Regions from separate parts of the Allochromatium vinosum DSM 180 genome, predicted to be linked through region 1. Evidence: predicted binding sites of a transcription regulator. Region 1 holds the regulator's gene; each other region holds the start of a gene.

What was found. The regulator FNR, encoded in region 1, switches genes on or off when oxygen is low (the NO sensors DNR and NnrR bind a similar motif). The targets are predictions, from matches to a motif close to TTGATNTANATCAA.
Region 2: a site for FNR is predicted at 4,927-4,940, ahead of nifJ (pyruvate:ferredoxin (flavodoxin) oxidoreductase). Genes of this name have one in related genera too.
Region 3: a site for FNR is predicted at 2,477-2,490, ahead of ALVIN_RS10160 (hydrogenase expression/formation protein). Genes of this name have one in related genera too.

What each region holds. Positions count from the first base shown of each region.
Region 1 is NC_013851.1:445,452-456,042, reverse strand. Features, by position in the region: gene ispD (2-C-methyl-D-erythritol 4-phosphate cytidylyltransferase) at 1-686, opposite strand, end outside; gene ftsB (cell division protein FtsB) at 683-985, opposite strand; gene eno (phosphopyruvate hydratase) at 1,047-2,324, opposite strand; gene kdsA (3-deoxy-8-phosphooctulonate synthase) at 2,451-3,284, opposite strand; gene ALVIN_RS01935 (CTP synthase) at 3,281-4,924, opposite strand; gene fnr (fumarate/nitrate reduction transcriptional regulator Fnr) at 5,226-5,993, shown strand; gene dnaQ (DNA polymerase III subunit epsilon) at 5,994-6,716, opposite strand; gene rnhA (ribonuclease HI) at 6,719-7,162, opposite strand; gene ALVIN_RS01910 (class I SAM-dependent methyltransferase) at 7,155-7,922, opposite strand; gene ALVIN_RS01905 (transglycosylase SLT domain-containing protein) at 8,201-9,043, shown strand; gene ALVIN_RS01900 (extracellular catalytic domain type 1 short-chain-length polyhydroxyalkanoate depolymerase) at 9,035-10,156, opposite strand; gene phoU (phosphate signaling complex protein PhoU) at 10,275-10,591, opposite strand, start outside.
Region 2 is NC_013851.1:310,716-321,306, forward strand. Features, by position in the region: gene ALVIN_RS01325 (dihydroorotate dehydrogenase-like protein) at 113-1,129, opposite strand; gene nifJ (pyruvate:ferredoxin (flavodoxin) oxidoreductase) at 1,205-4,786, opposite strand; gene rimI (ribosomal protein S18-alanine N-acetyltransferase) at 5,067-5,510, shown strand; gene ALVIN_RS16420 (calcium-binding protein) at 6,038-9,097, shown strand; partial or broken gene ALVIN_RS18370 (IS982 family transposase) at 9,320-9,626, opposite strand; gene ALVIN_RS01350 (SWIM zinc finger family protein) at 9,821-10,591, opposite strand, start outside.
Region 3 is NC_013851.1:2,331,377-2,341,967, reverse strand. Features, by position in the region: gene glnD ([protein-PII] uridylyltransferase) at 1-2,009, shown strand, start outside; gene ALVIN_RS10165 (hypothetical protein) at 1,978-2,436, shown strand; gene ALVIN_RS10160 (hydrogenase expression/formation protein) at 2,549-3,016, shown strand; gene ALVIN_RS10155 (hydrogenase small subunit) at 3,035-4,138, shown strand; gene ALVIN_RS10150 (hypothetical protein) at 4,135-4,797, shown strand; gene ALVIN_RS10145 ((Fe-S)-binding protein) at 4,794-6,059, shown strand; gene ALVIN_RS10140 (nickel-dependent hydrogenase large subunit) at 6,120-7,850, shown strand; partial or broken gene ALVIN_RS10135 (cryptochrome/photolyase family protein) at 7,847-9,315, opposite strand; tRNA gene ALVIN_RS10130 (tRNA-Met) at 9,452-9,528, shown strand; gene ALVIN_RS10125 (DUF2721 domain-containing protein) at 9,598-10,062, shown strand; gene ALVIN_RS10120 (ferredoxin--NADP reductase) at 10,144-10,591, opposite strand, start outside.

The DNA.
Region 1 (10,591 bases):
CGTTGTAGATGGAAGTGCGCGAGCGGCAGATCCTCGGCCCGCGTGATCTTGATGTTGTCGGCATGGCCCTCGATCAGACGCGGGGCCAGTCCCAGACGTTCGATGGCCGAGGCGTCGTCCGTGACCAGATCGCCGGCCTCCAGCGCCTCGTGCAGTGCGCGCCGCAGCAGACCGAGCCGGAACATCTGCGGCGTGTAAGCATGCCACAGACTGGAACGGTCCACCGTGGTGTCGATGCGCTCACCGGACCCGGCGCGCTTCATGGTGTCGCGCACCGGGATACCGAGCAGACCGCCGACGTCGTCGTCGAGCAGACCGTCGATCAGCCGTTCGAGATCGTCCAGACGCAGACAGGGACGCGCGGCATCGTGCACCAGCACCCAGTCGTCGGCGTCGGCCTGCCCATCCAGAGCCGCGAGCGCATTGAGCACCGAATGACAGCGCTCGGCACCGCCCGGCGCACGCCGCACCTTGGGATGAGTGGCGTAGGCGGTCGCCTCCCAGTAGCCGTCCTCGACGCCCAGCGCCACCACCACGCCCGCGATGCGCGCGTGGTCGACGAAGAGTTCGAGCGTGTGCTCGATCACGGTGCGGCTGGCCAGTTCCAGATATTGCTTGGGCACGGCGCTGCCCATGCGCCGCCCGACACCGGCCGCCGGCAGAATGGCCCAGAGTCGTGTCGTCATGGTTTGCCCTCAGGGTTGACTGGCGCAGGCCGCTCGATGACCTGGATGAAGATCTCACCGGGTTTGATCATGCCCAGTTCGCTGCGCGCGCGCTCCTCGATCGCTTCGGAACCCTCGCGCAGATCGTCGACCTCGGCCTGGAGTTCACGATTTCGCGTGCGCAGACGCTCCAGCTCCGACTCCTCGAAGGCGATCTCACGCTTGAGACTGTGCAGCTCGGCGATACTCCCCTCACCAACCCAGAGGCGGTACTGGAGCGCGCCCAGGAGCAGGATCAACACCAGGATCAGCCAGTGCATACGCAAAACCATGCGACTCAGGGTCAGGGAACGCCAGGCTCCGAGACCCCGACGGATGGCCTTAGAGCCACTTGAACGCATCGCGACCGGCATAGACAGCCTCGTCGGCCAGCTGGTCCTCGATGCGCATCAGCTGATTGTACTTGGCCACGCGGTCGGAACGCGACAGCGAGCCGGTCTTGATCTGACCCGCGCCCGTGGCGACCGCCAGATCGGCGATGGTCGAGTCCTCGGTCTCGCCCGAGCGGTGCGAGACGACTGCCGTGTAACCGGCCTTGTGCGCCATGGCGATGGCTTCCAGGGTCTCGGTCAGGGTGCCGATCTGGTTGACCTTGATCAGGATCGAGTTGGCGATGCCCTTGTCGATGCCTTCTTGGAGGATGCGGGTGTTGGTGACGAAGAGGTCGTCGCCGACGATCTGCACCTTGTCGCCCAGACGCTCGGTCAGGCGCTTCCAGCCGTCCCAGTCGCCCTCGGCCAGACCGTCCTCGATCGAGAGGATCGGATACTTCGACACCCACTGCTCCAGCAGGTCGATCATGCCGTCCGAGCTGAGGGTACGGCCCTCGCCCTTGAGGACGTACTGACCGTCCTGATAGAACTCGGAGGCGGCCACGTCCAGCCCGAGATAGATGTCGGAGCCGAGCTTGAAGCCGGTCTTGTGGATGGCTTCGAGGATGGCCTCGATCGCCGCCTCGTTGGAGGCCAGATCGGGCGCGAAGCCGCCCTCGTCACCGACCGCCGTGGCCAGACCGCGAGCGTGCAGGACGGACTTGAGCGCGTGGAAGACCTCGGCGCCGTAGCGCACGGCTTCGCGGATACTGCCGGCGCCGACCGGCAGGATCATGAACTCCTGGAAGTCGACGCTGTTGTCGGCATGTTCGCCGCCGTTGATGATGTTCATCATCGGCACCGGCAGGCGGTAGGGGCCGCTGGCGAGCGACTGATAGAGCGGCAGGGCCTTTTCCTGTGCGGCGGCATGGGCGACGGCGAGCGAGACGCCGAGCAGGGCGTTGGCGCCGAGACGGGCCTTGTTGTCGGTGCCGTCGAGTTCGATCATGCAGCGGTCGATCGCGGTCTGATCGGCGACGTCCATACCGACGATGGCCTCGCGCAGCTCGCTGCGGATGTTGGCCACGGCGGTCAGCACGCCCTTGCCGTTGTAGCGCGACTTGTCGCCGTCGCGCAGTTCCAGCGCTTCGCGCGAGCCGGTGGAGGCGCCGGAGGGCACGATGGCGCGGCCGATGGCGCCGTCGGCGGTGATGACGTCGGCCTCGACAGTCGGATTGCCACGGGAATCCAGCACCTCACGGGCGCGGACGTCGACGATTTCGGACATGGTGGATGACTCCTTGAGGATTCAAGAGCTACGGATAGCTCGGTATTATTCGATATGTTGATGCGGTTTGTGCAGAGGATGGTCTGGTGAATTCGGTCAGCACACCACCCTATGGACAGCAAACGCCTAACCCTGCTCGACGAATCCAGCCGTTTTGACCAAGCGATCGATCTCGACGAGGGTCGACAGCAAGTCACGCATCCGACGGAGCGGCCAGGCATTCGGGCCATCACTCAGCGCGCGATCGGGATCGGGATGGGTCTCCATGAAGAGTCCGGCGACACCCGCCGCAACCGCCGCCCGCGCCAGCACCGGAACGAATTCGCGCTGCCCGCCCGAACTGGTCCCCTGCCCGCCCGGCAACTGCACCGAATGCGTGGCATCGAACACCACCGGACAGCCGGTCTCACGCATGACGGCCAGCGAGCGCATGTCCGAGACCAGATTGTTGTAGCCAAAGGAGACGCCGCGCTCGCAGACCATGACCCGATCGTTGCCGGTCGCGCGCGCCTTCTCGACCACATGCTTCATGTCCCAGGGCGCGAGGAACTGACCCTTCTTGATATTGACCGGCCGCCCCTGCTGGGCGACGGCCTGGATGAAGTTGGTCTGGCGACAGAGAAAGGCCGGGGTCTGGAGCACGTCGACCACGGCGGCGACCTCAGCGAGCGGCGTGTCCTCGTGCACATCGGTCAGCACTGGCACACCGATGGTCGCGCGCACCGACTCCAGAATCCGCAAACCCTCCTCCAGGCCCGGCCCGCGAAAGCTCGCGCCCGAGGAACGGTTGGCCTTGTCGAACGAGGATTTGTAGATGAAGGAAATGCCGAGCGCCTCGGTCAGCTCCTTCAGCGCCCCGGCGGTCTCCTGTGCCAGCGTCTCGCTCTCGATGACACAGGGTCCGGCGATCAGAAACAGCGGCCGGTCGAGACCGACCTCGAAACCGGCCAGCGGCATCATGCGGCGGGTTCTCCGTTGAACTGACGCTGTACCAGGGCCGCGCGCACGAAGCCCTCGAACAGCGGATGCCCATCGCGCGGGGTCGAGGTGAACTCGGGATGGAACTGACAGGCGATGAACCAGGGATGATCCGGGATCTCGATGATCTCGACCAGCCGGTTGTCGAGCGACCAGCCCGAGAAGCGCATCCCGGCATCCTTCAGGGTGTCGAGATAGGCGTTGTTGAACTCATAGCGGTGGCGATGGCGCTCGCGCACCTGCGGCTGACCATAGACCGAGCGCGCCAGACTGCCCGGCTCCAGCCGGCAGTTCTGACCGCCGAGCCGCATGGTGCCGCCCAGATCGTCGCTCTCCGAACGGGTCTCGATCCGCCCCTGCTCATCGCGCCACTGAGTGATGAGCGCGATGACCGGATGCGGGGTCTGGCGGTCGAACTCGGTGCTGTGCGCGCCCTCCAGATCCGCCATGTGACGCGCATATTCGATCACCGCCACCTGCATCCCGAGACAGATGCCGAGATAGGGCACGCGCTGCTCGCGCGCATAGCGCACGGCCATGACCTTGCCTTCGACCCCGCGCTCGCCGAATCCACCCGGCACCAGGATGGCATCGAGCCCGTCGAGACAGTCGGTGCCCTCGCGCTCGATGACCTCGGAGTCGACATAGACGATCTCGACCTTGGTGTTGGTGTGCACGCCGGCGTGCGCGAGCGCCTCCGACAGCGACTTATAGGCCTCGGTCAGGTTCATGTACTTACCGACCATGCCGATGCGTACCGACTGCTCGGGATGATCGAAGCCGTCCATCACCCGATCCCATTCGGCGAGATCCGCCTCCGGCACATCGAGATGGAACTGGCGCACCACCAGCTCGTCGAGGCTCTGAGCATGGAGCAGGCGCGGGATGCGGTAGATGTTGTCGGCGTCGATGGCCGAGATGACCGCCTTCTCCGACACATTGGTGAAGAGCGCGATCTTGCGCCGCTCCTCGTCCGGCAGCAGCTTCTCGGCGCGGCACAGCAGGATGTCGGGTTGGATGCCGATGGAGCGCAGCTCCTTGACCGAGTGCTGGGTCGGCTTGGTCTTGATCTCGCCGGCGGTGCGGATGTGCGGCACCAGGGTCAGATGCATGAACAGCGAGTTCTCCGGCCCCTCCTCCACCCGCATCTGACGGATGGCCTCCAGGAACGGCAGCGACTCGATGTCGCCCACGGTGCCGCCGATCTCGACCATGGCGATGTCGGCACCCTCGGCGCCGAGCCGGATGCTGGCCTTGATCTCGTCGGTGATGTGCGGGATGACCTGCACCGTGCGCCCGAGATAGTCGCCCCGGCGCTCCTTGCGGATCACGCTCTCGTAGATCTGGCCGGTGGTGAAGTTGTTGTTACGCCCCATGCGTGTACGCAGGAAGCGTTCGTAGTGGCCCAGATCCAGGTCGGTCTCGGCGCCGTCGTCGGTGACATAGACCTCGCCGTGCTGGAAGGGGCTCATGGTGCCCGGATCGACGTTGATGTAGGGATCGAGCTTGATCATGGTGACGCGCAGACCGCGCGCCTCCAGCAACGCCGCCAGCGAGGCCGATGCAATGCCTTTGCCCAGCGATGAAACCACACCGCCGGTGATGAAGATGAACTTTGTCATAGTGAATGGGAGCCGAGGGAGGGTCGAGGGAGTCGGGAATCGTGACTCGGATGCCTGGACAAACTACCAAAATCGCCGCACCGGCTCAATCCGATCCTGCATGGCGTGGTTTGTTGCAGGCGCCTCGGACGCTTTGGCGGAGTCGCGCATCCGGAACGACCTGAAACCAAAAGTGTAAGAAAACATAAGCACTTGAGTTTCAGAGGGGAACGGGTTAAAAAACGCCGGCACTTGATCTAGATCAAAAACAAAATCATATAGCCCCAACATCGGGCCATGATGAGGAATGAGGGCGGAAGTCTTGAATCAGAGTACAGTGATCTCGATCGAATCCATCCGCGTGGCGTGCCGCCACTGCACCCTCTCCTCGCTCTGCCTGCCCATGGGACTGACGCCCGAGGACGTCGAACGTCTCGACGACATCGTCAAGCGCGCACGGCCACTGCATCGCGGTGACATCCTGTTTCGCGAGGGCGACCGTTTCCGCTCGCTGTTCGTCGTCAAGACCGGCTCGCTCAAGACCTTCGCCCCGAGCAGCGAGGGTGGAGAACAGGTGCTCAGCTTCCATCTGCCCGGTGAGATCCTCGGCTTGGACGCCATCGACAAGGGCGAGCACGCCTGCTCGGCCAGCGCCCTGGAGACCTCGGCCATCTGCGAGATCCCCTTCGGGCGGCTGGAGGAGCTGACCGCGATCATCCCCAGCCTCCAGCACCAGATGTACCGGCTGCTCAGCAAGGAGATCGGCCAGGACACCGACATGCTGCTCCTGCTCGGCAAGAAGAACGCCGAGGAGCGGCTCGCCGCCTTTCTGCTCAGCTTCTCGCAGCGCCTGCACAAACGCGGACTCTCGGCGACTGACTTTCACCTGAGCATGTCCAGGCACGAAATCGGCAACTATCTGGGGCTGGCCGTCGAGACCGTCAGCCGTCTCTTCACCCGTTTCCAGGACGACGGCCTGGTGCGCGTCGAGCGCAAGCACATCGAACTGCTCGATCTCCAGGGACTCGAAGAGATCCTCGGCGGTGTCGGCCCAGGACGACGCCAGCCCCAACGTCAACATCACACCTGATCAATCCGTCCCGCCGAGCCAGACACAACCGCCGCTCGCCTTCCAGATCGCGTCCAGCCGCACGCGATGCGCCTCCAGCTCAGTCTGGGTCGCCCGCACCACCCGCAGGCGCGGGCGTTCGGGGTCGAGGCGACCGCGATGCACCGGACCCTCGCCCACGCCCGAGCCGTTCATTCCCTCGCCACCGAGATACAGCGAGACCTGCCCGCCGGTCATCGCCAGATAGACATCGGCCAGGATCTCGGCGTCGAGCAGCGCTCCGTGCAGCGTGCGGTGCGAGTTGTCGATCGCATAGCGCTTGCAGAGCGCGTCGAGTCCGTTGCGCTGGCCCGGATGGAGCTTGCGCGCCATCAGCAGGCTGTCGGTCACGGTGCAGAGATCGGCGATGCGCGGAGCCTCGGCGCCGCGCCACAGGCCGAACTCGTGATCGAGGAAGCCGACGTCGAAGGCGGCGTTGTGGATGATGAGTTCAGCGCCGCGCAGATATTCGACCAGCCGCTCGGCACGCTCGGCGAAGCGCGGCTTGTCGGCGAGGAAGGCGTTGCTGATGCCGTGCACGGCCTCGGCCTCGGCGTCGATCTGGCGCTCGGGGTTGAGATATTCGTGGAAGTTGCGTCCGGTCGGGCGGCGGTCGACCAGCTCGACGCAGCCGATCTCGATGATCCGGTGGCCCTCGCGCGGCTCAAGACCCGTGGTTTCGGTATCCAGGACGATCTGACGCATCGTCAGCGTCCTCCTGTGGTTGGAACGCCCAGATTGGCGAGCCAGTCGGCGCGCTCGTTCTCGGCGTGCCCGGCGTGGCCCTTGACCCAGCGCCAGCTCACCTCGTGCTGGCCGAGCGCCCGGTCCAGACGCTCCCAGAGATCGCGGTTCTTGACCGGCTGACGATCGGCGGTGCGCCAGCCGTTGCGCTTCCAGCGCGGCATCCATTCGCCCACTCCGCGCTTGACGTATTGCGAGTCGGTGGTGATCCGGATCGGGGTCGGGCGCTTGAGCGCTTCGAGCGCCATGATCACGGCCATCAGCTCCATGCGGTTGTTGGTGGTCTCGCGCTCACCGCCGTGCAGTTCCTTCTCGACCTCGCCCCAGCGCAGCAGCACGCCCCAGCCGCCTGGGCCGGGGTTGCCCTTGCAGGCGCCGTCGGTGAAGGCTTCGACACAGTCAGACATGCCCGGTTCCTCGGGTGGTGGGACGCACGGCGCCGCCCGGCAGCAGAGCGTGGCGGCTGGTGCGATAGGGTTTGAGCGGGGTCAGGGTCGCCACGCGCTTGACGGCGCGAATGACATAGAGGCCGCCGAACAGCGGCCAGAACCGGCGACCGAGCGATTCGATGGTCGCACAGCGCGCCCCCGCAGGCGAGACGATGGGCGGACAGAAGAGCGCCCGCTCGCACACCTCGATTTCGAAGCCCAGCTCGTTCAGCCAGTGTTCGACCTGGACGGCGAGCCGCCAGCGTCCGTTCCAGGGCGCACGCCGACAGGCCGGCCACCAGAGACGTCCCAGCGCCCACAGACTCAGCGGGTCGAACCCCAGCAGGATCAGTCGCCCCTCGGGGATGAGCACGCGCTCGACCTCGGCGAGGATCGCGCGCGGGCGATCCGAATACTCCAGGACGTGGGGCAGGAGGACGGCATCGATGCTGTCGGAGGCCAACGGCAGGGCGTCCGGCTCGCCGACGATGCTCAGCCCCTGGACCGCCCCGGTCGGCGGCGTACCGGGCAGCAGCACGCGATGCCGGATCCGGCTCGCCGTCAGGGCCTCGCCGAAGCGCTCGCTTGCGCCGACCTGGACCAGATAGTAGCCGAAGGTGTTGGCCAGCAGACGCCGGACACAGTCGCCCTCATGGTTTGCCACCTCGGCGCCGAGCGCCGAGCGATACCACGCCTGCAATGGATCGGACTGGTCGGGCTGGAGCGGATCTGTGGTCATGCCTGCGCCTCATCGGGGCGCACATGTTAACCGCGATCGACGCCCGTTGTCCCGGCACCGGATCGTTCGAGCCGAATGCCTAAACCTGGAATTCACTGCAGCCTTTGCGTATGATAGCCGGGTTGTTTTAATAATAATTAAATCATTCAAAGACTTATATTTATTTAGTCGGGGTTCACATGCCAGAAGTCAAGCGTCTGGGGCCAGCGGTCGGCCTGCTGTCCGCGCTCGTCCTGCCCGTTTTGCTCATAGGTTGTGCCAGCAACGATTCGACCGCGATGAATGGCTCATACGACCTCTATGAAGGCGTGGTCTCGGCGCGCGAGTATGGCTATGTCAGGCCGGCGCTCGACGTCAGGGTTCGGGGACGCTCGCGGGTGGTGGAACGCGGCGCCTCGGGCGGCGATCTCTGGCAGCGCGTGCGTTCGGGGATGCAGCTCAATCTCCAGGCCAATGCGCGCATCGACGCCACGCTCGAACGCTTCCGCCGCGACCCGCGCTATCTGGAGCGCCTCTCACGGCGCGGCGCACCCTATCTGCCGCTGATCGTGGCCGAGATCGAGCGCCGCGGCCTGCCGATGGAGCTGGCCCTGCTGCCGCACGTCGAGAGCCGCTACGACCCGGCCGCCACCTCGCCCAAGGCCGCCGCCGGTATGTGGCAGTTCATCCCCTCGACCGCGCGCGAGATGGGACTGCGTCTGGACGATTACACCGACGAGCGGCGCGACGTGGTCGCCTCGACCCGCGCCGCACTGGATTATCTGGAACGGCTCAACAAGCGCTTCGAGGGCGACTGGGAGCTGACCATGGCGGCCTACAACTGTGGTCCGGGCTGCGTGTCCTCGGCCATCGAAGCCAACCGCCGCGCCGGTCGGCCAACCGACTTCTGGTCGCTCGACCTGCCGAACGAGACCAAGCAATATGTCCCGCAGATCCTGGCCGCCTCCAAGCTGGTGGCCGGATCAGGACGCTATGGCCAGCATCTGCCCGCGATCCCGGATCGTCTCGGTAAGCTGCGGACGGCTCGGCGCCAAAACACCGACACGCTCAGCGGCGCACGCGGCCGCGTGGTCGAGAACAACGAACAGGTGCGTATCCGCGAACGGGATCGCTCATCCTGAGCGATCGGTCCCCGTCGCCCTGGCGTCAGGTACGCTGCGCTCCAGAAAGAAGCGCACCATCTCGCGAGAGGCATCCGGTCCGCGCGGCTCGGCGAAGGAAGCAGCCGGATCGCCGCCGAACCAGGCATGACCACCGCCCTGGACCATCCAGAGTTCGGCCCGACTCGATCCGTCGGCCGCCAGATAACGGGTGCGTGTATAGCCCAGTCCACCCGGCGCCCGTCCCGTTTCACGTTCGACGCCCGACGCGTCCAGCCCTGATCGAGCCTCCGGCGCTCCCGACAGCGCCTGCTCGATGATCCCTGAGGCATTGGCCGGATTGACCCTGAGATCGGCATCACCCTGAAAGACGATGACCGGGACACCGATGCCATCCATAGCCGTTCTCCCGCCGCTGACGGCCGTCGGCCCCTGATGCATGAGCGTCAGCGCCGAGAGCTGATCCTGCGCCAGACCATGCGGCAGCCCCGAATGCACACCAACGGACCTGAAGAGTGCGGGCTGAGTCGCCGCCAGCGTCAGGGCCATGGCGCCCCCGGCCGAGAGTCCGGCGACATGGATGTGATGTGGGTCGGCTTGGTAGCGCGTGGCGATCGCCTGTGTCAGGGCGATGAGCCAGGCGGCCTCCCCCTGATCGGCGCGCCGATGCTCGGGCAGGAACCAGTTCCAGCAGCCGGTGGCATTGGCCGTGCGCGGCTGGGTTGGATAGAGCACGATGAACCCCAGCTCGTCGGCGAGCGGGTCGAAGCGGGTCAGACGCGCAAAGTCCTCGGCGTCCTGCTGACAACCGTGCAGCATCAGGATCAGCGGACGCGGCCTGTCATCCGCGCCGGCCGGAACATAGACACGATAGTCGCGGGTCTCGATTCCGTGGGTGAAGTGGCCATGGATCGAGCGCCCGCCGGTTCGGCCGATGTCCTCGATGACCTCGAAATCGGCCTCGACGACCGGGCGGCGATCCGGATCGCCCGCACTCGGGTGCGACTCGCGCTGTTCGGGCAGCGGTTGTGTCAGGTGCAGCCCGCGCTGGATGAGGGCCGTGGCCTCGGTGAAGCGGCCCTCTCGCCCCAGGTGCATGGCCTCGGCCAGGATCGTCTTCAGAGTTTCATTCATGACGCGCTCATCGATGGCTGGCCGCTCGGGCCGAGTCGAGACAGCTTAAACCGCCTCGACAGCCGCGTCGATCGAGCTGAAAACCAGCGCGGTCCGCATCACGGACGAAATCAGGGCGTCAGTAGCCGCGATGACGCAGTGTCTCGATCAGGATCTCGCGGTTGCGATACCGGACATCCTGACCGAGCGCGACATAGATGACCTGCTCGGCGATATTGGAGGCATGATTGCCGATGCGCTTGAGCGCTTGGGCACAGTGAAACAGCGCGATGGCCTGACGCGGCACCAGGCCATCGCTGTCGGACTCGCCCAACAACTGGCGCAGATCGTGCGCGGCGGCGTAGAGCGCCGGCTCGTTTTCGAAGATCGTCAGCGCCTGGTTGACATCGAAGCCGGTGACGGCATGCACACTGCGCTCGAACATGCAGCAGGCCC
Region 2 (10,591 bases), 130 kb from region 1:
AACCAGGATCAGCGCCAGGAACGCTCCGCGCCAGCTCCAGAAGCCGGCGCAGCGTTCCCAATATCGCGTTTCTCTGTTGTGCCGCATGGCGGAGAAGGCAATCCAGCCGATCTCAGGTCATGACGCCAGGCGCGGCGCTGTAGCTGTCGAGCACGTTGATGTAGTTGGCGCGCTCCAGCTCGGCCGGGTTGGGAACGGTCAGGGCGCTGACCCGGCCCCGGAAGTCCTCGACCGACTCGAAGCCCTGTTCCTCCATCCAGTCGGCGATGCCGCGCAGGATCAGGCCGGTATAGACCGGTCCCTTCTGGAGCAGCACGCTGCATAGATGGACCACGTCAGCCCCGGCGAGCAGCAGCTTGATGGCGTCCTCCGAGGTATGGATCCCGCCGGTGGCGCCCAGCGACAACCCCGGAACCCGACCGTAGAGGAGCGCGATCCAGCGCATGGCCAGCAGCGCCTCGGCGGAGGTGGAGGGATGCAGCCGCGCCTGGAGGCGCAGACTGTCGATGTTGATGTCAGGCTGATAGAAGCGGTTGAACAGCGAGACGCCATTGGCCCCGGCCGCCGCCAGCCGTCCGACGAAGTGCCCGATGGAGCTGAAACTCGGCGAGAGCTTCATGTTGATCGGAATCCGGATCCGGCCCCGCAGTTCGGTCAACAGATCCAGATAGCGCTGCTCGACCTGCGCGCCGTTCTGGCTGATGTCACCAGCGATGTAATAGACATTGAGCTCGAGCGCGTCGGCTCCGGCCTGCTGGAGTTCGAGCGCGTGCTTGACCCAGCCGCCGGTCGTGACTCCATTGAGACTGGCGATCACCGGGATGTCCAGGCTCTCCTTCAGCCGCCGGATCTGTTCCAGATACCGCTCCAGGCCATTCTCGAAGTCCTGATGATCGGGCAGGAAGCCGGCGCTCGATTCGGCGAATCCGGTGTCCTGATGATGCAGGAAGCGCGTCATGGATTCGGCCTCGGCCGTGATCGCCTCCTCGAACAGCGAATACATGACGATGGCCGCCGCGCCGCTGTCCTCCATCTCGCGTGCGGCCGAGAGGCTCCGGGAGAGCGGCGAGGCGGACGGCACCAGGGGGTTCTTGAGCGTCAGTCCGAGATACGTTGTCTTCAGGTTCATAGCCTTTGAAACCTCGTGCTAGAGACGTTGAAATCGGATGGCGGGCGGCTGGGATGGCCGTCCGCCGCTACGCTGTTACTCGGAGGCCGGACCTTTCTGGACCGCCAGATGCGCCAGTTGCTCATAGAGACTGAAGCGGGTGTCCACATGCTTCTGCGCCAGGTCGAGGAAGCGCTCGGCGGCCTCGGGATGGGTGCGGGTCAGCAGGCTGAAACGGGTCTCGGAGTTGATGAAGTCGCGATAGGGGACGCTCGGGGCCTTGTTGTCGACGAGGAGCGGATTCTCGCCGCGCGCGGTGCGTCGGGGATCGTAGCGCAGCAACGGCCAGTGCCCGGAGTTGACCGCCATGTCCTGCTGACGCAGGTTGTTGGACAGATCCACGCCATGGGCGATACAGGGCGAGTAGGCGATGATGATCGAGGGACCATCGTAGGACTCGGCTTCCAGGAAGGCGCGCACCGTCTGCACATCCTTGGCGCCGAAGGCGACCTGGGCGACATAGACGGTCTCATAAGCCATGGCCATCATGGCCAGATCCTTCTTGAAGGTTGGCTTGCCGCCGGCGGCGAACTTGGCCACGGCGCCGAGCGGGGTGGCCTTGGACTTCTGGCCGCCGGTGTTGGAGTAGACCTCGGTGTCGAGGATCAGCAGATTGACGTTGCGCCCGCTGGCGAGCACATGGTCGACGCCGCCATAGCCGATGTCATAGGCCCAGCCGTCGCCGCCGATGATCCAGACACTGCGCTTGACCAGTTGTTCAGCCAGCGCGAGCAGGGCACGGGCTTCGGCCGAGTCGATCCCGGCCAGCTTGGCCTTGAGCGCCGCGACCCGTTCGCGCTGTTCGTGGATACCGGACTCGGTCGACTGATCGGCGTTCAGCAGCCCATCGGCCAGCGTCTCGCCGATCCGGCCCGCCAGCCGCGCCACCAGCTCGCGTGCCTGTTCGGCCTGCTTGTCGACCGCCAGTCGCAGCCCCAGACCGAATTCGGCGTTGTCCTCGAACAGTGAGTTGTTCCAGCTCGGGCCGCGTCCTTCCGCATTGGTCGTGTAGGGAGTGGTCGGCAGGTTGCCGCCGTAGATCGACGAACAGCCGGTGGCGTTGGCGATCAGCATCCGGTCGCCGAACAGTTGGGTCGCCAGCTTGATATAGGGCGTCTCGCCGCAGCCGACGCAGGAGCCGGAGAACTCGAACAGCGGCTGCATCATCATGGCGTGCTTGATCTTGGTCGCGTCGAGCTGGGTGCGGTCGTACTCGGGGAGCGTCAGGAAGAAATCCCAGTTGAGCTGCTCGGCGGGCTGGATCTCTCCGGCCTCGACCATGTCGAGCGCCTTGTGATCCGGATTGGTGCGATCGCGGATCGGGCAGACCTCGGCGCACAGACCGCAACCGGTGCAGTCGTCGGGCGCGATCTGATAGCTGACGCGATAGCCCTCGGGGAAGTCCTTGCCCTTGATAGCTGCGTGCTTGAAGCTTGCTGGCGCCCCATTGGTCAGCGCCGCCGGATAGACCTTGGCGCGGATCGCCGCGTGCGGGCAGACCAGCGGACACTTGCCGCACTGGGTGCAGAGGTTCTCGTCCCACTTGGGCAGTTGCAGGGCGAGCTGGCGCTTCTCGAACCGCGTAGTACCGGTCGGCCAGGTGCCGTCTGCGGGCATCAGGCTCACCGGGAGCTGATTGCCGTGGCCGGCCATGAGCGTGGCCGTGACCCGGCGCACGAACTCGGGCGCGGCGTCTGGAACCACGGGCGGTCGATCGAAAGTACTCGTGACCTGTGCCGGAACCTGGACTTGATGCAGTCCGGCGAGCGCGGCGTCGATGGCCTGATAGTTGCGATCGAGCAGCGCCTGACCCTTCTTGCCGTAGGTCTTCTCGACCGCGTGCTTGATCTGGGTGATGGCCTCCTCGCGTGGCAGGACACCCGAGATGGCAAAGAAGCAGGTCTGCATGATGGTGTTGATACGCCGGCCCATGCCGGTCGCCGCCGCGATGCCGTAGGCGTCGATGACGTAGAAGGTCAGCCCCTTGTCGATGATGGTGCGCTGCATCCGTTTGGGCAGGTCGTCCCAGACCCGATCCGGCGGGGTGTGCGAGTTGAGCAGAAACACGGCGCCTGCACGCGCCTTGTCGAGCATGTCGTAACGGGTCAGGAAGGTCGGCTGATGACAGGCGACGAAATTGGCCTCGTTGTCGCCGATCAGATAGGTGCTCTTGATCGGATTGGGGCCGAAGCGCAGATGGCTGATGGTCACGGCGCCGGCTTTCTTGGAGTCGTACTCGAAATAGCCCTGACCGTGGTTGGGCGTCTCCTCAGCGATGATCTTGATCGAGTTCTTGTTGGCCGAGACGGTGCCGTCCGAGCCGAGGCCATAGAAGACGCAGGCGGTCACGCCCTGGATCGCGTCGGCCTTGAAGTCAGGATCCCAGGCGAGGCTGGTGTGGCCCACGTCGTCGAGGATGCCGACCGTGAAGGGATTCTTCGGGGTCTCCTGGGCCAGCTCGTCGAAGACCGCCTTGACCATCGCAGGCGTGAATTCCTTGGAACCCAGACCATAGCGTCCGCCGATGACGCGCGGCATGGTCGACAGTTCGCCGGCTGAGAAGGCGCGGGCGAGTGCGGTGGTCACGTCTTTGTAGAGTGGCTCGCCGTCGGAGCCGGGTTCCTTGGTGCGATCGAGCACGGCGATCCGGCTGGCACTGGCGGGCAGAGCGGCGATCAGGGCCGAGGCATCGAAGGGCCGGAACAGCCGGATCTTGAGCAGCCCGACCTTTTCGCCGCGCGCGGTCAGATGCTCGACCGCTTCCTCCGCTGCGCCCAGTCCCGAACCCATCAGCATCACCACGCGCTCGGCATCGGGTGCGCCGACGTACTCGAACAGCCGGTACTGACGACCGGTCAGGGCGGCGAAGCGGTCCATAACGCCCTGCACGATGGCGGGCGCGGCGGCGTAATAAGGATTGACCGTCTCCCGCCCCTGGAAATAGACGTCCGGGTTCTGCGAGGTACCGCGCAGCTTGGGATGATCCGGGTTCAGGGCGCGCTCGCGATGGGCCTTGACCAGCTCCTCGTCGATCAGGGCGCGGATGGTCTCGACCGGCAGCCGCTCGATCTTGTTGACCTCGTGCGAGGTGCGGAAACCGTCGAAGAAGTGCAGGAAGGGCAGGCGGCTTTCGAGCGTCGCAGCCTGGGCGATGAGCGCGAAGTCCATCACTTCCTGTACCGAACCGGCGCACAGCATGGCATATCCCGTGGCGCGACAGGCCATGACGTCCGAGTGATCGCCAAAGATCGACAGGGCTTGAGCCGCGAGCGCGCGCGCCGAGACATGGAACACCGTCGGGGTCAGTTCGCCCGCGATCTTGTACATGTTCGGGATCATCAGCAGCAGGCCCTGCGAGGCCGTGAAGGTGGTCGCCAGCGATCCGCCCTGGAGCGCACCGTGGATGGCCCCCGCCGCGCCGCCCTCACTCTGCATCTCGACGACATCGGGGACCGTGCCCCACAGATTCTTGACGCCCAGCGAGGACCATTCGTCGGCCCATTCGCCCATGTTGGAAGAGGGCGTGATGGGATAGATGGCGATGACCTCGTTGGTCAGGTGCGCCACGTAGGCGGCGGCCTCGTTGCCGTCGAGTGTGACCAGGCTGTTGTGCGACATCGGACTGTCCATTTGGGTGGTTGGAACGGGATGACCGCGATGCGGAATGCCAAGCGCGGCACTCAGAGCCAAACTATAGACCGAAAACAGGCGGCGTTGGTGACGGCTCGCGCCGCGCGGCGGTACGAATCGACGTTATCCTGATCGAGATCAAGTGGGCGTGAGACAGGTTTTGAGCGATGATCCGGGCTGGGGTTCAAATCTTGGGGGACGGAATCGAGTGAATACCGCTTCGGCGAGCACAGACAAAGGGGCGTGTAAGCGCCTGCGCGTGCGGCCCATGTGTCAGGCGGATCTGGACGCAGTGCTCGCGGTCGAGTACGCCGCCTACGCCTTTCCCTGGAGTCGTGAGATCTTCGAGGACTGTCTGAAGGCCGGCTACAACTGTTGGCTGGGCGAGATCGACGCGACCATCGTTGCGCATGGTGTGATGTCGGTTGCGGTCGGCGAATGCCAGATCTTCAATCTCGGCGTCCACCCCGACTGGCAGGGGCGCGGGCTGGGGCGTCAGATGCTGCGTCATCTGCTGCGGCTGGCGCGCCGGCGCGAGGCCGAGACGGCCTTTCTGGAAGTGCGCGTCTCGAACACAGCGGCACTGGCGCTCTATCGTGCCGAGGGATTCTGTGAGGTCGGTCGGCGGCGCCATTACTACCCCGCGCCCAATGGGCGCGAGGATGCGCTCGTTCTGGCACTCGAATTGATGACAGTTGGTCCAGGGTCTTGAGCTACACTCGGTCGTCGTTCGATGGGCAGGCGTCGCAATCGGATCGAAGAAACAGAGCGCACAAGGCGCTTATCCGGCAGATAGTAGCGAAACAGCCGATCATAGGTCAGGATCTGCATCCCCTCGCACTGCGCCTGAGCGATCAAAGGGATCTTTGTGATGTGAGGAGAAATCGAGGACGGCTTGAGCATGAAGCAGCGTGATGTTGAGCCAGCCGAATCCCTGTGCACCAATATCCTTGACGACCCGGCACGTGGGCACCTCAAGGTGATAGGTGGTGAGCTACAACCTCCGGGGACTTGACAGGTGTGCAGTCCCGGGATGAGGCGGCGCGCTTTATTCTGACCAACGTGCGGGTTTGAACTTCAGGCGACGCACCGATTCCATGACGAGTTTAATTGAATTAGCGTCCACATTCGTTGTAAAGTTTACGCGCAAAAATTACACACTTCAGCGCATTTTCATGCCACGACAACGCTGAAGCCGACGCGCAGGCTTGTCATCCTCAACCAATGCAGGAACGCATCATGGCAACCTATTACTTCAGTAAGATCACTAATGGTCAGACCCTGACGTTCACCCCTGGGTCGGACATTCTGCAATTCGATGACGACACCATCAGCGCCGGCTTAGGCTCGGTCACCCAGGTTCAAACCGATCTGCTCTTCAGCTACGGCGGCAAGACCTTCACGCTCAAAAACGTCGTGCTTGGACAGTTGACCATGAGCAACGTCAAGTTCAAAAACGGCAGTCTGTTACTGGTGGGCGACAACACCACCGACATCGCCAAGGATGAGTTGAACAACCCCCTGACCGGCGCGGCCCAGTCGGATTTTCTGCATGGCCTGGGCGGTAACGACACGCTCGACGGCAAGGCGGGCGCGGACATTATGATCGGCGGCGATGGTGCGGACACCTACATCGTTGATAACGATAGCGATCAGGTCAACGAGACCAATGCTTCGACTGGACTTGATCAATGGGATACGGTCAAATCGTCTGTCAGCTACACGCTCGGCGCCAATGTCGAGCAGTTGAACCTGACTGGCGCCACCGCCATCAATGGCACCGGCAACACCCTCAAAAATGTGCTCATCGGCAACAGCGCCGCCAATCGGCTCGATGGCGGCAAGGGCGACGATCGCATGGAAGGCGGTAACGGCAACGATACCTATGTCGTTGACAGTACAAAAGATGAGGTTATTGAAACCTCGGCCCTAGCGGCCGGCGGCGTGGATACCGTCGAGTCCTGGATCAGTTATACCCTGACCGCGAATGTCGAGAACCTTCTGTTGCTGGGCACCGCCAACAACAGCGCGACCGGCAACACCCTGAACAACCGGCTGACGGGCAACAGCGGCTCCAATCGGCTCGATGGCGTCACGGGTGCCGACACCATGGAGGGCGGCGACGGTCAGGACGTCTATGTCGTCAACAGCGCCGACGACGTGGTTATCGAGACTAATACCTCCACGTCCTCCCTACAGATCGATCTGGTCGAGGCGAGTCTCAGCTACACCCTGACCGCCAATGTCGAATGGCTCCAGCTGATGGGGACGACGAGCATCAACGCCACCGGCAACACCGGCGACAACCTCCTCATCGCCAATGTCGGCAACAATGTCTTCGACGGTGTAAGCGGCAACGATACGGTGTCCTATTCGCTCTCCTCGCCGTACATCGCCTCCATCAACCCCAAATCGAGCATCAATCAGAGCGCCAACCCGGCCCTGGCGGGGGTCAAGGTCTCGCTGGCGGTCACGGGTGCACAGGCCACCATCGGCTCGGGCATGGATAAGCTCAACAACATCGACAACCTGATCGGCAGCCGCTTCAACGACCAGCTGACCGGTAATAGCAGCGCCAATATTCTCGACGGCGGACTGGGCGCCGATGTCCTGATCGGCGGCGACGGCAACGACATCTACTATGTCGATGGCAACGATACGGTGATCGAGACCAACGCCTCCAAGACCCAGAGCGATACCGTGCGCTCGATCGTGAGTTATGTGCTGGGTGCCAATCTGGAAAAACTGGAGTTGATCGGGAGTGACAACATCCACGGCACTGGCAACGAACTGCAAAATACGATCATCGGCAATGACAAGGACAATCTGCTTGATGGCGCCGGCGGTGCGGACCGGCTGGAGGGCGGCAAGGGCAACGACACCTATCTGGTCGACGGCTTCGACACCGTGATCGAGGCCGGCAGTGCCGGAACAGACACCATCATGACCGAGGTCGGCATCCTCAACAACACCCTGCCGACCAATGTCGAAAACCTGCTGCTGCTGGGTTCGGTCAACCTGACCGGCAAGGGCAATACCCTGGCGAATGTCATCTACGCCAATGTCGGGGACAACCTGCTCGACGGCGTTAAAAACACGTCCTCCTCGTCTAAAGACACCCTGTCTTACGAGTTTGGGGCCACGGCGGGCGTACGGGTGAATCTGTCGCTGCTCGGCTCCGCTCAGAATACGGGCGGCTCCGGGACCGATACCCTGGTCGGCGACAGTTTTCACAATCTCACGGGGAGCTACTACAACGATATCCTGCAGGGAACGACCAGTGACAATGTGCTCAATGGATTGGGCGGCAGCGATACCGTCTCTTATGAGAACAGCGCCACCGGCAGCGTGATCATCAATCTGAACCTCTCGACCCGCCAAAATACACTCGGCTCCGGCGGGGACACGCTGCTATCGATCGAAAACATCACGGGCAGTACCTTCGATGACACCATCATCGCCAGCTCCGGCAATAATATTATGGATGGTGGTCTGGGCAGCGATACCGTCTCCTATGTCAAGAGCGACGGTCTGGTTGCGGTCAATCTCGCTGTCACAACGGCTCAGAACACCGGCGGTTCCGGGAAGGACACCCTGATCAAGATCGAGAATCTGATCGGCAGTAACTACAACGACAGTCTGACCGGCAACACCGGCGCGAATCGACTCGATGGCGGCAAGGGTGCGGACGCACTCAAGGGTGGCGCGGGCGATGATGTCTATGTCGTCGACAATGCCGGCGATGTCGTGACCGAGGCATTCAGCCAAGGCAACGATACTGTGCAGTCGTGGATCAATCTCACCTTGGGTGGCAACATCGAGAATCTTGAATTGATGTACGATAAGAGCTTGGGCGACGCCAATAATCCCAAGACAGGCACGGGCAACACACTCAACAACACGCTGACCGGAAACGCTCTCAGCAACACCCTAAGCGGTCTTGGCGGCAACGATGTGCTCGATGGCGCCGGCGGACAGGACAGCCTGACCGGTGGAGGGGGAGCGGATCGCTTCGTCTTCAGTGTGGTCACCGATACCTCGGCTTCTATGCCGGATGTCATCACGGACTTTACTCGCTCCCAAAGCGACAAAATCGATCTCTCGCTCGCCACCTTCTACGAAGGGGTCTTCAAGTTCGTCGGCATTAAAGCCTTCAGCGGCGTCTCAGGTGAGCTGCGTTATCAGACCCTGAGCAACAAAACACTAATCACGGGCGACACCAATGGCGACAAGGTTGCCGATTTTGCCATTGAGCTGACAGGCGCAATCGCCATGCAGGCTAGCGACTTCGTGCTCTAGTCGCCTGTCGCCAAACCACGCCGATCCTCCCGCAAGGCCGCTGGGGAGAATCGGCGAACAACGCGTAGCTGGACGGCCCAAGGTCGTCATAAGCGGCTCGGCTGCCGGTCTAGTGCGGTCGGCAGCCGATATTGCCATCTGACTTGATATGCATTCTACCCACCCTTGATTTGGCTTTTTGCGTGCGGGGCGCAACCAAAAGGTCATGTATGGTTATCACGTTGAGCTGCTATAGACGCATAGCGGCATCAAGGTCGGCAGGATCAACGCCACAAATCGCGTATAGCTCACCAGGCTGGGGAACTCGCGGCGGGCGTGTTGGCTCAGGTACAACAGATAGAACGCTTTGAAGGTTGCGGTACTGGGATTGATGGAAGACGATCAGGATCGTCAGAATCTCGCTGAGCCTCAAACGCCTGGCCCGCGGCCGACCTCGCTGCCCGCTGGTCAGGAGTTGGCGGTGCCACACCGGCAAAAACACTTGGCAGAAATCATCTACATCGCAGTACACGGCTTCAAAATCGATCATGGCGGCTCTTCGGGGCCTCAGGGTGGTCTCCTGAAACCTGAGCTGGTTTCGCCCCCAAGAGTCGCCGCCCTTATCCAGAACTCGCGTTAAGGTTATGGTCATTGTGTCTGGATCATCCGGGTTTCACTTCAACGAATGAATCCGATCAGCGTTGTGCTGGAATCTGAACACCGGTGCCTGTGCTGCTTACCCAATCAAGCGGTTCGGACCGTGTCGAGCAGTTTGATGAAATTGCGCTTGGCTCTGTAACGCGCACGCAATCCCTCCACATACTCCCTGAACTCCGGCAGGCGCTCCTGTTGCTTCATCAGCTCGCCGACGCGCCGGATCAGTTTGACGGCCTCTTCGTAGGCGCGGCTGTTGGTCTGCTCGATCGTGGGCTGGATGATTCGGCGATAGAGCTTCATGGCCTCGTCCGGCTGCCCGGCTTCCAGCTGACCGGCGAGCCGGATCAGCAGTCGAGAGTCACAGGTACCGCGTCCGACGGCTTCCAGCCCTGCTTCGGGATCCTCTTCCCAGAGCGCGATCTCGACCCGCGACGAATAGTCAGGTTCCGAAGTCCGGGGCCGCCATCGACTGGTCTTGGCGGCCTCGGTCTGGATGTATTCCTCCAGCCGCTTCAGCGCCCGCTCGCGCTGCTCCGGCCAGATGCCAAGCCGTTCGGCGACCGCCTTGAGTTTCTGATAGCATGAGAGTTCGGGCTGCTCATCGAACTGCACCCAGGTCAGGGCGAGCGCCTCGTCCCGGCGTCCGCGCTCCAGATAGGCCGCGACCAGGAAGTCACGCAGACGGTTGCTGGTGTTCTCAGGAAAGGCCGCCAGGCCGCGCTCTGCCCATTCCAGGGCGCGTTCCGGTTCCCCGGCCTGGGTCCAGATCTCGGCGATGTCCAGATAGCTGTAGGAGGAATCGAGATCCCGTGCGCGTATGGCGACCAGTTCCTCGACATTGCCGTCGAGTCTGGCCAG
Region 3 (10,591 bases), 1.6 Mb from region 1:
GGGACATCCAGATGATCGGCTGGGTGGCCAAGCGTCATTTCGGCGCCGAGACGCTGCACGAGCTGGTCGATCACGGCTTTCTGACCGAAGCCGAGCATCGGGCCCTGATCGGCGGCCAGACTCTGTTGTGGCGCATCCGCTTCGCGCTCCATCGGCTGGCCGGGCGGCACGAGGACCGGCTGCTGTTCGACTATCAGCGCACCCTGGCTCATCAGTTCGGCTTCAGCGACGGCGAGAACAATCTGGCCGTCGAGCAGTTCATGCAGCAGTACTATCGCACCGTCCAGGAGCTCAATCAGCTCAACGAGATGCTGTTGCAGCTCTTCGGCGAGGCGATCCTGCTGCACGACGACATCGGCCCGCCCGTGCCGATCAACAAGCGCTTCCAGTCGCGCAGCGGCTATCTGGAGGTCACATCGCCAAGCGTGTTCCGGCGCACACCGATCGCGCTGCTGGAGGTCTTCCACATCCTCCAGACCCATCCCGAGCTGGAGGGCGTGCGTGCCAGCACCATCCGCCTGATCCGCGAGAACCGCCATCGTATCGACGACAGCTTCCGCGCCGATCTGCGCGCGCGCAGTCTGTTCATGGAGATCCTGCGCGAACCGATCGGGCTCACCCACGCCATGCGCCGCATGAGCCGATACGGCGTGCTGCCGGCCTACATCCCGGCCTTTGCCAACATCGTCGGGCGCATGCAGTACGACCTGCTGCACGTCTACACGGTCGACGAGCACACCCTGACCCTGCTGCGCAACCTGCGCCGCTTCGTCATCCCCAAGCACGACGAAGAGTTCCCGCTCTGTAGCGCGGTGGCACGGCGCATCCCCAAGCTGGAGCTGCTCTATCTGGCCGGACTCTTCCATGACATCGCCAAGGGGCGCGGCGGCGACCACTCCAGCCTTGGTGCGCGCGACGCCTGGGACTTCTGCCAGCACCATGGTCTGAGCGCGTTCGACAGCCGGCTGGTGTGCTGGCTGGTCGAACAGCATCTGGTGATGTCCATGACCGCGCAGCGCAAGGACATCGGCGATCCGGAGGTCATCCAGTCCTTCGCCGCGCTGATCGGCGATCCGACCCGGCTCGACTATCTCTATCTGCTGACCGTCGCCGATGCGCGCGCCACCAATCCGGGACGCTGGAACAGTTGGCTCGATGCGCTGCTGCGCGAGCTCTACTACAGCACCCGGCGCGCGCTGCTGCGCGGTCTCGACAATCCCCAGGCCCAGGATGAGCTGGTCGCGCAGAAACAGGCCGAGGGTCTGCGTCTGGTGGCGCGCTATGGCGTCGAACCGGACACCTGTCAGGCGCTCTGGCAGCGTTTCAACCGCGACTTCTTTCTCTACAACTCGCCCGACGAAATCGCCTGGCAGACCCGGCGTATGCTGGAGACCGGGCCGGCGGACTGGCCACTGGTCGACATCCGGCCGATCACCGCGCGCGGCGGCAGCGAAATCTTCATCTACTCGCGCGATCGCGACAATCTGTTCGCCCGCACCACGGCCGCGCTCGATCAGATGGGCCTGAACATCATGGATGCGCGCGTCATGACCACCAGCGACGGTATGGTGGTCAACAGCTATCAGGTGCTCGATCGCGATGGCGCGCCCATCGACGATCCATTGCGTCTCGGCGAGGTGCGCGAACAGCTCGCGGCGCGTCTGGCCGAACCGACCCAGGCCCGCATCCGGGTCACGCGCACGGCCTCGCGTCAGCATCGGCATTTTCCGATCGAGACGCGCGTGTGTTTCTCGGTCGACGAACCCAACCAGCGCACCATCATGCGTCTGACGACCCTCGACCGGCCGGGACTGCTGGCCGAGGTCGGGGCGGTGTTCGAGCAGTGCGGCATCCGGTTGCAGAATGCCAAGATCGCCACCGTCGGCGCCGAGGTCGACGACGTCTTCTTCATCACGACCGCCGAGGAGACGCCCATCACCTGCGAGCAGGCGCTGTCCTGTCTGAGGCGCGAGATCCATGATCGACTCGAAGCGCGTCCTGCGGCCTGAGCCGGGTCAGACCTCGAGTGTAGCCAGTGTGTATTCGGGCGCGAGAGGCCCGGCGTTCGGTCTGGTTGGCGGCGTTCTGCTCGCCCTGACCGGGTTGGCGATCGCCGATGAGCCCGGGGGGCGAGCCGCTGTCCCGGTCGATCCGGCGTCCATCGGCATGGCTCAACCGGACGTGACCGCGCCCTGGCTCGACGAGGTCCGCGCCCAGCGCGAAGCCTGGGAGGCTCGGCGCTCGGCCGTGCGCGAGCAGCACGAGCAACGCCGCCGCACCCATCATCCACAGGGCGCGCTCCAGTCAGAGGCTTGGGAGGAGGATCTGCGCCGCCGCCGCGCCGAGCGCCAGGAGCGCATCGACCAGGATCGTGAGTCCTTTCACCGGCTCTACCCGCCGGGCTGGAACAACCTCTGGTACTTTCGGGGCTACTAGCGTTCGCGTCCTTCAATATCTGCTGACATTCTAAAATCACCTGCTCCAGATCAAATCAAAAAACCTTGGATCGACCTAGAATCCATTCCATCGACGTCGAGCTGGAGTGGATATGTCAGGCTTGGATCCAACCATCGGTCATTCCTCATCGGGTGCATCCTGCGCGCGATCCCGGCATGAACACGGGCACGCGCTCCCCATCCTGCACGAGATCCGTCATGCACTCGAACGCCTGCTCGCCAGCGGCGAGGAGACGCGCATCGATCTCCATTCCATGCCCTTCGGTCCGGGCGACCTGGAGCGCCTGACCGCTGTGCTCGGTTCGGGCGAGGTCCAGGCGCGTGTCGAAGCGCTCGGTCCGACCCTGATCCAGGAGACCGCCATCCCCGGCGTCTGGCTGGTCGATTATCGCGGCCTGGAAGATCAGCGCCTGAGCTATCAGATCGAGATCGCCGCCATCCCCGAGATCCTGCGTCCGCGCCCGGAGGATCTCGCCGAGTCGCTCGGTGCACTCGAGGATCGACTCTCCGAGTCCGGACTGGACGCCGCCGCGCCGAACGCTTCGCCACCTTCGTCCTGACACCCGAAAGGAGGGACCATGCGCAAGAGATCCGACAAGACACTGGGCGAGAGCCTGCGCGATCACGGCCTGTCACGCCGCGGATTCCTCAAGCTCTGCGCCGCGACCGCCTCCCTGATGGCCCTGCCGCCGAGCATGGCGCCGGCCATCGCCGCCGCGCTGGAGCAGGCGCGCCGTCCCTCGGTCATCTGGCTGTCGTTCCAGGAATGCACCGGCTGTACCGAATCCCTGACCCGCGCCCATGCCCCGACGCTCGAAGACCTGATCCTCGATTTCATCTCGCTGGACTACCATCACACGCTTCAGGCGGCCTCGGGCGAGGCGGCCGAAGCCGCGCGGCTCCAGGCGATGGATGAGAACCGGGGCCAGTATCTGGTGATCGTCGACGGCTCCATCCCGGGGCCGGACGCCAATCCGGGCTTCTCGACCGTTGCCGGTCACAGCAACTATTCGATCCTGATGGAGACTGTCGAGCACGCCGCCGCCGTGATCGCGGTCGGCACCTGCGCCGCCTTCGGCGGTCTGCCCCAGGCGCGGCCCAATCCGACCGGCGCCATGTCGGTCATGGATCTGGTCCGCGACAAGCCGGTCATCAATGTCCCCGGCTGTCCGCCGATCCCCATGGTCATCACCGGCGTGATCGCGCACTATCTGGTCTTCGGTCGGCTACCCGAGCTGGACGGCTATGGCCGGCCGCTCGCCTTCTACGGCCAGTCGATCCACGACCGCTGCTATCGCCGGCCCTTCTACGACAAGGGGCTGTTCGCCGAGAGCTTCGACGACGAAGGGGCCAAACAGGGCTGGTGTCTGTATCGGCTCGGCTGCAAGGGTCCGACCACCTACAACGCCTGCGCCACCATGAAATGGAACGACGGCACCAGCTGGCCGGTCGAGGCGGGGCATCCCTGTCTGGGCTGCTCCGAGCCGCAGTTCTGGGATGCCGGCGGTTTCTATGAGCCGGTGTCGGTGCCGCTCACGCTCGGTCCCGCGACACTCCTGGGGGCGGGCGCGGCCGGTGCTGTCGTCGGCGGTGGACTGGCGGCTCTGTCCCGAAAGAAGGGCCGGGACGCGGCGGCCACACGCCAACCCGTCACCGTCGACGAATTGGAGCAAAAGCTATGAGCGGCTCGATGGAATTTCTGCTCTGGACCAAGGGTCCAGTCTTCGATGTCGCGCTGGCGATCTTCGCCATCGGTCTGCTGGCGCGTCTGGTCGAGATCTTCATGCTCGGGCGCGCGCCCAATTATGCCGAGCCGCGTGCGCGTGAATGGCCGGCCGGGCTGCGCACCATGCTGACCCGCACCGTCGCCGATCCGGGCACCTTCAAGCGCGCACCCTTCAACGTGGTGGTCGGCTGGATCTGGCACATCGGGTTTCTGACGGCGCTCCTGTTTTTCGTGCCCCATGTCGAGCTGATCCAGGGCGTGCTCGGCTTTGCCTGGCCGGCGCTACCCAATCCGCTGGTCGATTTTGCGACGGCCGTCACCATCCTGGCCCTGATCGCAACCCTGGTGCATCGCCTCACCCACCCGGTGAAGCGGCACATCAGCACGGTCGAGGATTATCTGGTGTGGGCGGTGGTGTTCATGGTGGTGCTCACCGGCTATCTGGCCTATCACCGTCTGGTCGAGCCCTATCCGCTGGCGCTCGGCATGCACATCCTCAGCGCCGAGATCCTGCTGATCATTCTGCCCTTCACCAAGCTCACCCACATCTTCACGGCCTTCATCGCGCGCTGGTACAACGGCGCCGCCTTCGGCCGCAAGGGGGTCCAGTCATGAGCGAGCTGACACTCGAACGGGGCCTGGCGGCCTTGCGCGCCGAGATCGACGCACCGACGGCGGCGTTCTTCTCCAGTTGCGTGCACTGCGGACTCTGCGCCCAGGCCTGCCCCTTCTATCTCGAAACCGGCGATCCCAAGTACACGCCGATCCTGAAGCTCGAACCCCTGCGCCGGGTGTGGGAGAACGAGTTCACCCTGTGGGGCCGGATCAAAGGGTTGCTCGGTCTCCAGAAGAAGGTCACGGATGAGATGCTGGCCGAATGGGAGGAACTGGTCTACGACTCCTGCTCGCTGTGCGGTCGCTGTTCCGTGGTCTGTCCGGTCGGCAATGATCTCTATGCCATGATCCGCAAGACCCGCGAGGGCATGGTTCAGTCGGGTCATGCGCCCGAGGGTTTGATCAGTGCCTCGGTGCGTGCGATCACCACGGGCAGCCCCATGGGGCTGCAATGGAAGACGCTCGCGGTGCAGATCCAGCATGTCGAATCCAGTAGCGGGCTGACCGTGCCGGTCGACCGGGAGGGCGCCGAATATCTGGTGCTGCTGTCCTCGATGGAGATCATCAACTTCCCCGAATATCTGGAGGCCATCACCAAGATCTTCGACCATGCCGGCATCTCCTGGACGCTCTCGACCCAGTGTTTCGAGGCCACCAACGCCGGTATCCAGATCGGCAACAAGGACATTGCCGCCGAGCTGGTCGAGCGCGTGGTGGCGGCGGCCGAAACGCTCCGGGTGTCCAAGGTCATCAGTCCTGAGTGCGGTCACGCCTATACCGCCATCCGCTGGGAGGGGCCGAACCTGATCGGCCGGCCCTATCCGTTCCGGGTCTTCCACATCATCGAGGTGCTCGACGAACTGCGCGCCGCCGGGCGGATCAAGACCGAAGGCAAGGAAGACGACCGGCTCTCGCTGCACGATCCCTGCAATCTGGCGCGCAAGAGCGGTGTCATCCAGCAGCAGCGCAACCTCATGGCGCTGGTGGCCGAGAATTTCGTCGACCTCAAGGAGCACGGCAAATATCAGTGGTGCTGCGGAGCCGGCGGCGGTGTCAGCTCCAACGAACGCGCCGAGGAACTCAAGATGGCGGCCTTCAAGCGCAAGAAGGCGCAGATCGAGGAGGTCGCCCCCGAGCGCATGGTGACGATGTGCGCCACTTGCCGCACCCAGCTCGAAGAGGGGCTGGAGGCGTTCAACATGGAGATTCCGGTGGTCGGACTCACCGAGATGATCGCCGAGCATCTGGTCGAGCGCGACTGAACCGAACACCTGTTTTAGAGCCGGGCCGCGTTGGCGGCCCCGTGCCGGAGATCCGCCAACATGAGTGAACGCATCGTCGTCGACCCCATCACCCGCATCGAGGGCCATCTGCGCATCGAGGCCCAGATGGACGGCGCCACCATCGCCCAAGCCTACAGCTCGGGCACCATGGTCCGCGGCATCGAGACCATTCTCAAGGGCCGCGATCCGCGCGATGCCTGGGCCTTCGTCCAGCGCATCTGCGGCGTCTGCACTCTGGTGCACGGCATCGCTTCGGTGCGCGCCGTCGAAGATGCCCTCAGGATCGAGTTGCCGCTCAACGCCCAACTCATCCGCAACCTCATGATCGGTGCGCAGTACATCCACGATCATGTGATGCATTTCTATCATCTGCACGCGCTCGACTGGGTCGATGTGGTCAGCGCCCTGAGCGCCGATCCGAGAGCGACCTCTGAGCTGGCCCAGTCCATCAGCGCCTGGCCGAAGTCTTCGCCCGGCTATTTCGCCGACACTCAGAAACGGATCAAGACCTTTGTCGAATCCGGCCAGCTCGGCATCTTCGCCAATGGCTATTGGGGACATCCGGCCTACAGGCTTCCGCCCGAGGCCAACCTGATGGCGGTCGCGCACTATCTGGAGGCGCTCGCCTGGCAGCGTGACACGGCCAAGTTCCATGCCATCTTCGGCGGCAAGAATCCGCATCCGAACTTCGTCGTCGGCGGCGTCCCGTCACCGATCGATCTGGACTCGGACTCGGCGCTCAACGCCAAGCGGCTGGCCGAGGTCCGGAATCTGATCCAGTCGATGCGCACCTTCGTCGATCAGGTCTATGTGCCCGACACGCTGGCCATCGCCGGGTTCTACAAAGACTGGGGCGAGCGCGGCGAGGGGCTGGGCAACTTCCTCTGCTATGGCGACCTGCCCACGGGCGCGAGTCTGGACCCGGCGACCTTCCTGTTTCCGCGCGGTGCCATCCTCGACCGCGATCTCTCGACCATCCACGAGGTCGACCTGGAGGCCACCGGCGAGATCCAGGAGTTCGTCAACCATTCCTGGTACGAATACAGCGTCGGCAACGATCGCGGACTGCATCCCTACGAGGGGCAAACCAATCTGGAATACGACCGGCGCGGCGGTGTGGCGCCGCCCTACAAGCAACTCGACGTCAGCGACGGCTATTCCTGGCTCAAGGCGCCGCGCTGGAAGGGGCGCTCGGTCGAGGTCGGACCGCTGGCGCGTGTTCTCATGCTCTATGCTACCGGTCACGATCAGGCCCGAGAGCTGGTCGACAGCACGCTCTCCCGGCTCGACCTGCCGGTCGATGCGCTCTATTCGACCCTGGGACGCACGGCGGCGCGCGCCCTGGAGAGCAAGATCCTGGTCGACGCCATGCAGGGCTGGTACGACGGTCTGATCGCCAACGTCAAATCCGGCGACACCAAAACCTTCAACGAGACGCTGTGGGAGCCGTCGAGCTGGCCGAGCCGGGCGCAGGGCGTCGGCATCATGGAGGCTCCGCGCGGCGCGCTCGGGCATTGGATCGTCATCGAAGATGGCCGTATCGCCAACTACCAGGCCGTGGTGCCCTCGACTTGGAACGCCGGACCGCGCGATGGTCGCGGTCAAGCCGGCGCCTACGAGGCCGCGCTCCAGGACAACCATCAGCTCGTCGACGTCAAGCAGCCGATCGAGATCCTGCGCACCATCCATTCGTTCGATCCCTGTATCGCCTGCGCGGTGCATCTGGCCGATCCGGAATCGGGCGAGTCGTTTCAGGTCAGGGTCGTTTAGGGGCCGGCCGCCCGATTGGTCTGCTCCCAGGCGGCGAGTGCGCGCACGCGCGATCTGGCCAGATCGACGATGGGATGTGGATAGTCGCGCCCGAGCCGGACACCCGCCGCCGCCAGGACGGCTTGAGGCGCCGCCCAGGGCTGCTGGAGATATTTGTCCGGCAGGCGCGCCAGTTCCGGGCACCAGTGGCGTACATAGACTCCGTCCGGATCGAAGCGTTGCCCCTGGAGCACTGGGTTGAAGACGCGGAAATAGGGTGCGGCATCGGCCCCGCACCCGGCTGTCCACTGCCAGCCGAGGGTGTTGCCGGCCAGATCGGCATCGACCAGCGTATCCCAGAACCAGCGCGCGCCTTCTTGCCAGGGTATCAAGAGATTCTTGGTCAGCAGCGAAGCGACCACCATCCGCACCCGATTGTGCATCCAGCCGGTGTGCCACAGCTCGCGCATCCCGGCATCGACCAGCGGGATACCTGTACGTCCGCGCTGCCAGGCTCCGAGCGTCGCCTCGACGCCCTCCGTCGCCCAGGGAAAGGCGCCGAACCGCCCATCCAGCGGTTCGTCGGTCGTATGCGGAAAATGGTGCAGCAGGTGATGGCCGAACTCACGCCAGCCGAGTTCGCGCACATAGGATTCGGCGATGCTCTGGGCCGGGTCGCCGAATGCCGCGACGATCCAGTTCAGCAGGCGTCGCGGGCCGATCTCGCCGAAGTGCAGATGGGGTGACAGACGCGAGGTGCCCGGTCGGTCGGGGCGGTCGCGTGCGATGCCATAGTCGTTCAGTCCTGCGGCGATGAAGGCGCGCGCACGCTCCAGGGCGCCTGTCTCGCCCGGTGTCCAGGTTGCGCGCAACCCGCCATCCCAGTCGCGGTGCGGCAGCAGATCCAGCGATTCGGGTTCGAGCGCGGCGCTCGGCGAGATGGGGGTGGGCGGCGGCGGAACGGTCTCCGGGGCGGGGCGGGGGGGGGCACGCTCAGCGAGCGCATGCAGGCGCGCCAGAAGGCGCTGAAGACCCGATAGGGTTGGCCGCTGCCGTTGAGAACCTCCCAAGGCTCGAAGAGCAGGGCGGCTTTGTGACTCTCGCAGTGTAGTCCCTCGGCGCGCAGTGTCTGCTTGATCCGGGTGTCCCGCTCACGGGTCGCCGGGTCATAGAGACGGTTCCAGCGGATGGTGCGCGCTCCTGTTTCGTGCGCGAGACGACGCAGTGCGTCCAGACTCGGCCCGCGCAGGATCCAGAGCCGGTTGCCGCGCGCGCGCAGCGATGCGTCGAGCGCCGTCAGGCTCCAGTGCAGCCACCAGCGGCTTGCCGCGCCCGGTTCCCAGGGCGACTCCTCTTCTGGAGCATGGATATAGACCGGAATGATCGGCGCTCCATCACTCAGCGCGGCGGCGAGTGCCGGGTTGTCGTCCAGGCGCAGATCGCGTCTGAACCAAAGTATGCTCGGGGTGAGTGCTGGGTTCTGGATGGAATTCGTTTTATGAATCAATGTATTGAATCCTTCGTGGTGAGCGCGCCGATTCTATCGGCACGGTGTCGGTAACATCGAGAGCAAATTAGGGGTTGCGCGATCGGATCTGGATGGCTATTATAGGCACCTCAGTTGCGGGGTGGAGCAGTCAGGCAGCTCGTCGGGCTCATAACCCGAAGGTCGTAGGTTCAAATCCTGCCCCCGCTACCAAATCGAACAAAAAGGCCTAGAGGTTTTACCTCTAGGCCTTTTTGCTTGCCTCGGCCTGATGCAAGGCGGGTGTCTCTGCTCAGCTTTTTACAGCCTCTCAAGCCTATGCCGCCCGAATCTCCTATCACAGCGATTGCACACGTCATCCAGCTCTCGGTTGCTCCCGTTTTCCTGCTCACGGGCATCGGCGCCATGCTGGGCGTCCTGACGAACCGACTGAGCCGTATCGTCGATCGCGCCAGGGTCGTTGAGAGGCGGATCCCAGAGGATCAGGGCAGCGCTCAGGCCGAATTGCAGGCGCTGTCGACACGCGCCAGACTGGTCGGCGCATCCATCGGTCTCTGCACCCTGACCTCGTTATTGGTTTCCACCGTCATCGCGCTTCTCTTCCTTGGAACCTTCTTGACCTTCAATGCCTCGTTGGTCGTGGCCATGCTGTTCGTGGCTTCCATGCTGGCCTTCATCCTGGCCTTGCTGCTGTTTCTCCGTGAGATATTCATCGCCACGGCTGGTTTGCGCTTTGGCCGCAGGTAGTGCGCGCCGCATGTCTCGGGCGCCGCTGGAGGAGCAGCCCTCCGGCGAGGGCGCTCTTGGCGTGGAGTGGATCTTCGCGGCTCAGTGATACTGCTCGGTGGTGTAATGTCCCGGCGTCTGTCGTCGGTGCCGCACCAGTCCGCGTGCCTCCAGGATGACCTTGGCATCCTTGATCATGGCCGAGTTGCCGCAGAGCATCACATGGCTGGTCGCCGGGTCGATGGTCAGGCCGACGTGACGTTCCAGCTCGCCGCCGGTCAGCAGATCCGTGATGCGGCCGGACAACGCCGTTGGCCAGGATTCGCGACTGACGGCGGCTACGCGCGTAAACCGCCCCGGATAGCGGCCTGCAATCTCGTCGAGCGTTTCGCTGTAGGCCAGATCCGCGCCCTGGCGCACGCCATGGACCAGGACCACCCGCTCGAACAGGCGCCAGGGATCGGGTGAGCGCAGGATCGAGAGATAGACTCCAAGCCCCGTCCCCGTGGCCAGCAGCCACAGATCCCGTGCCGGCTGCACCGTCTCCAGT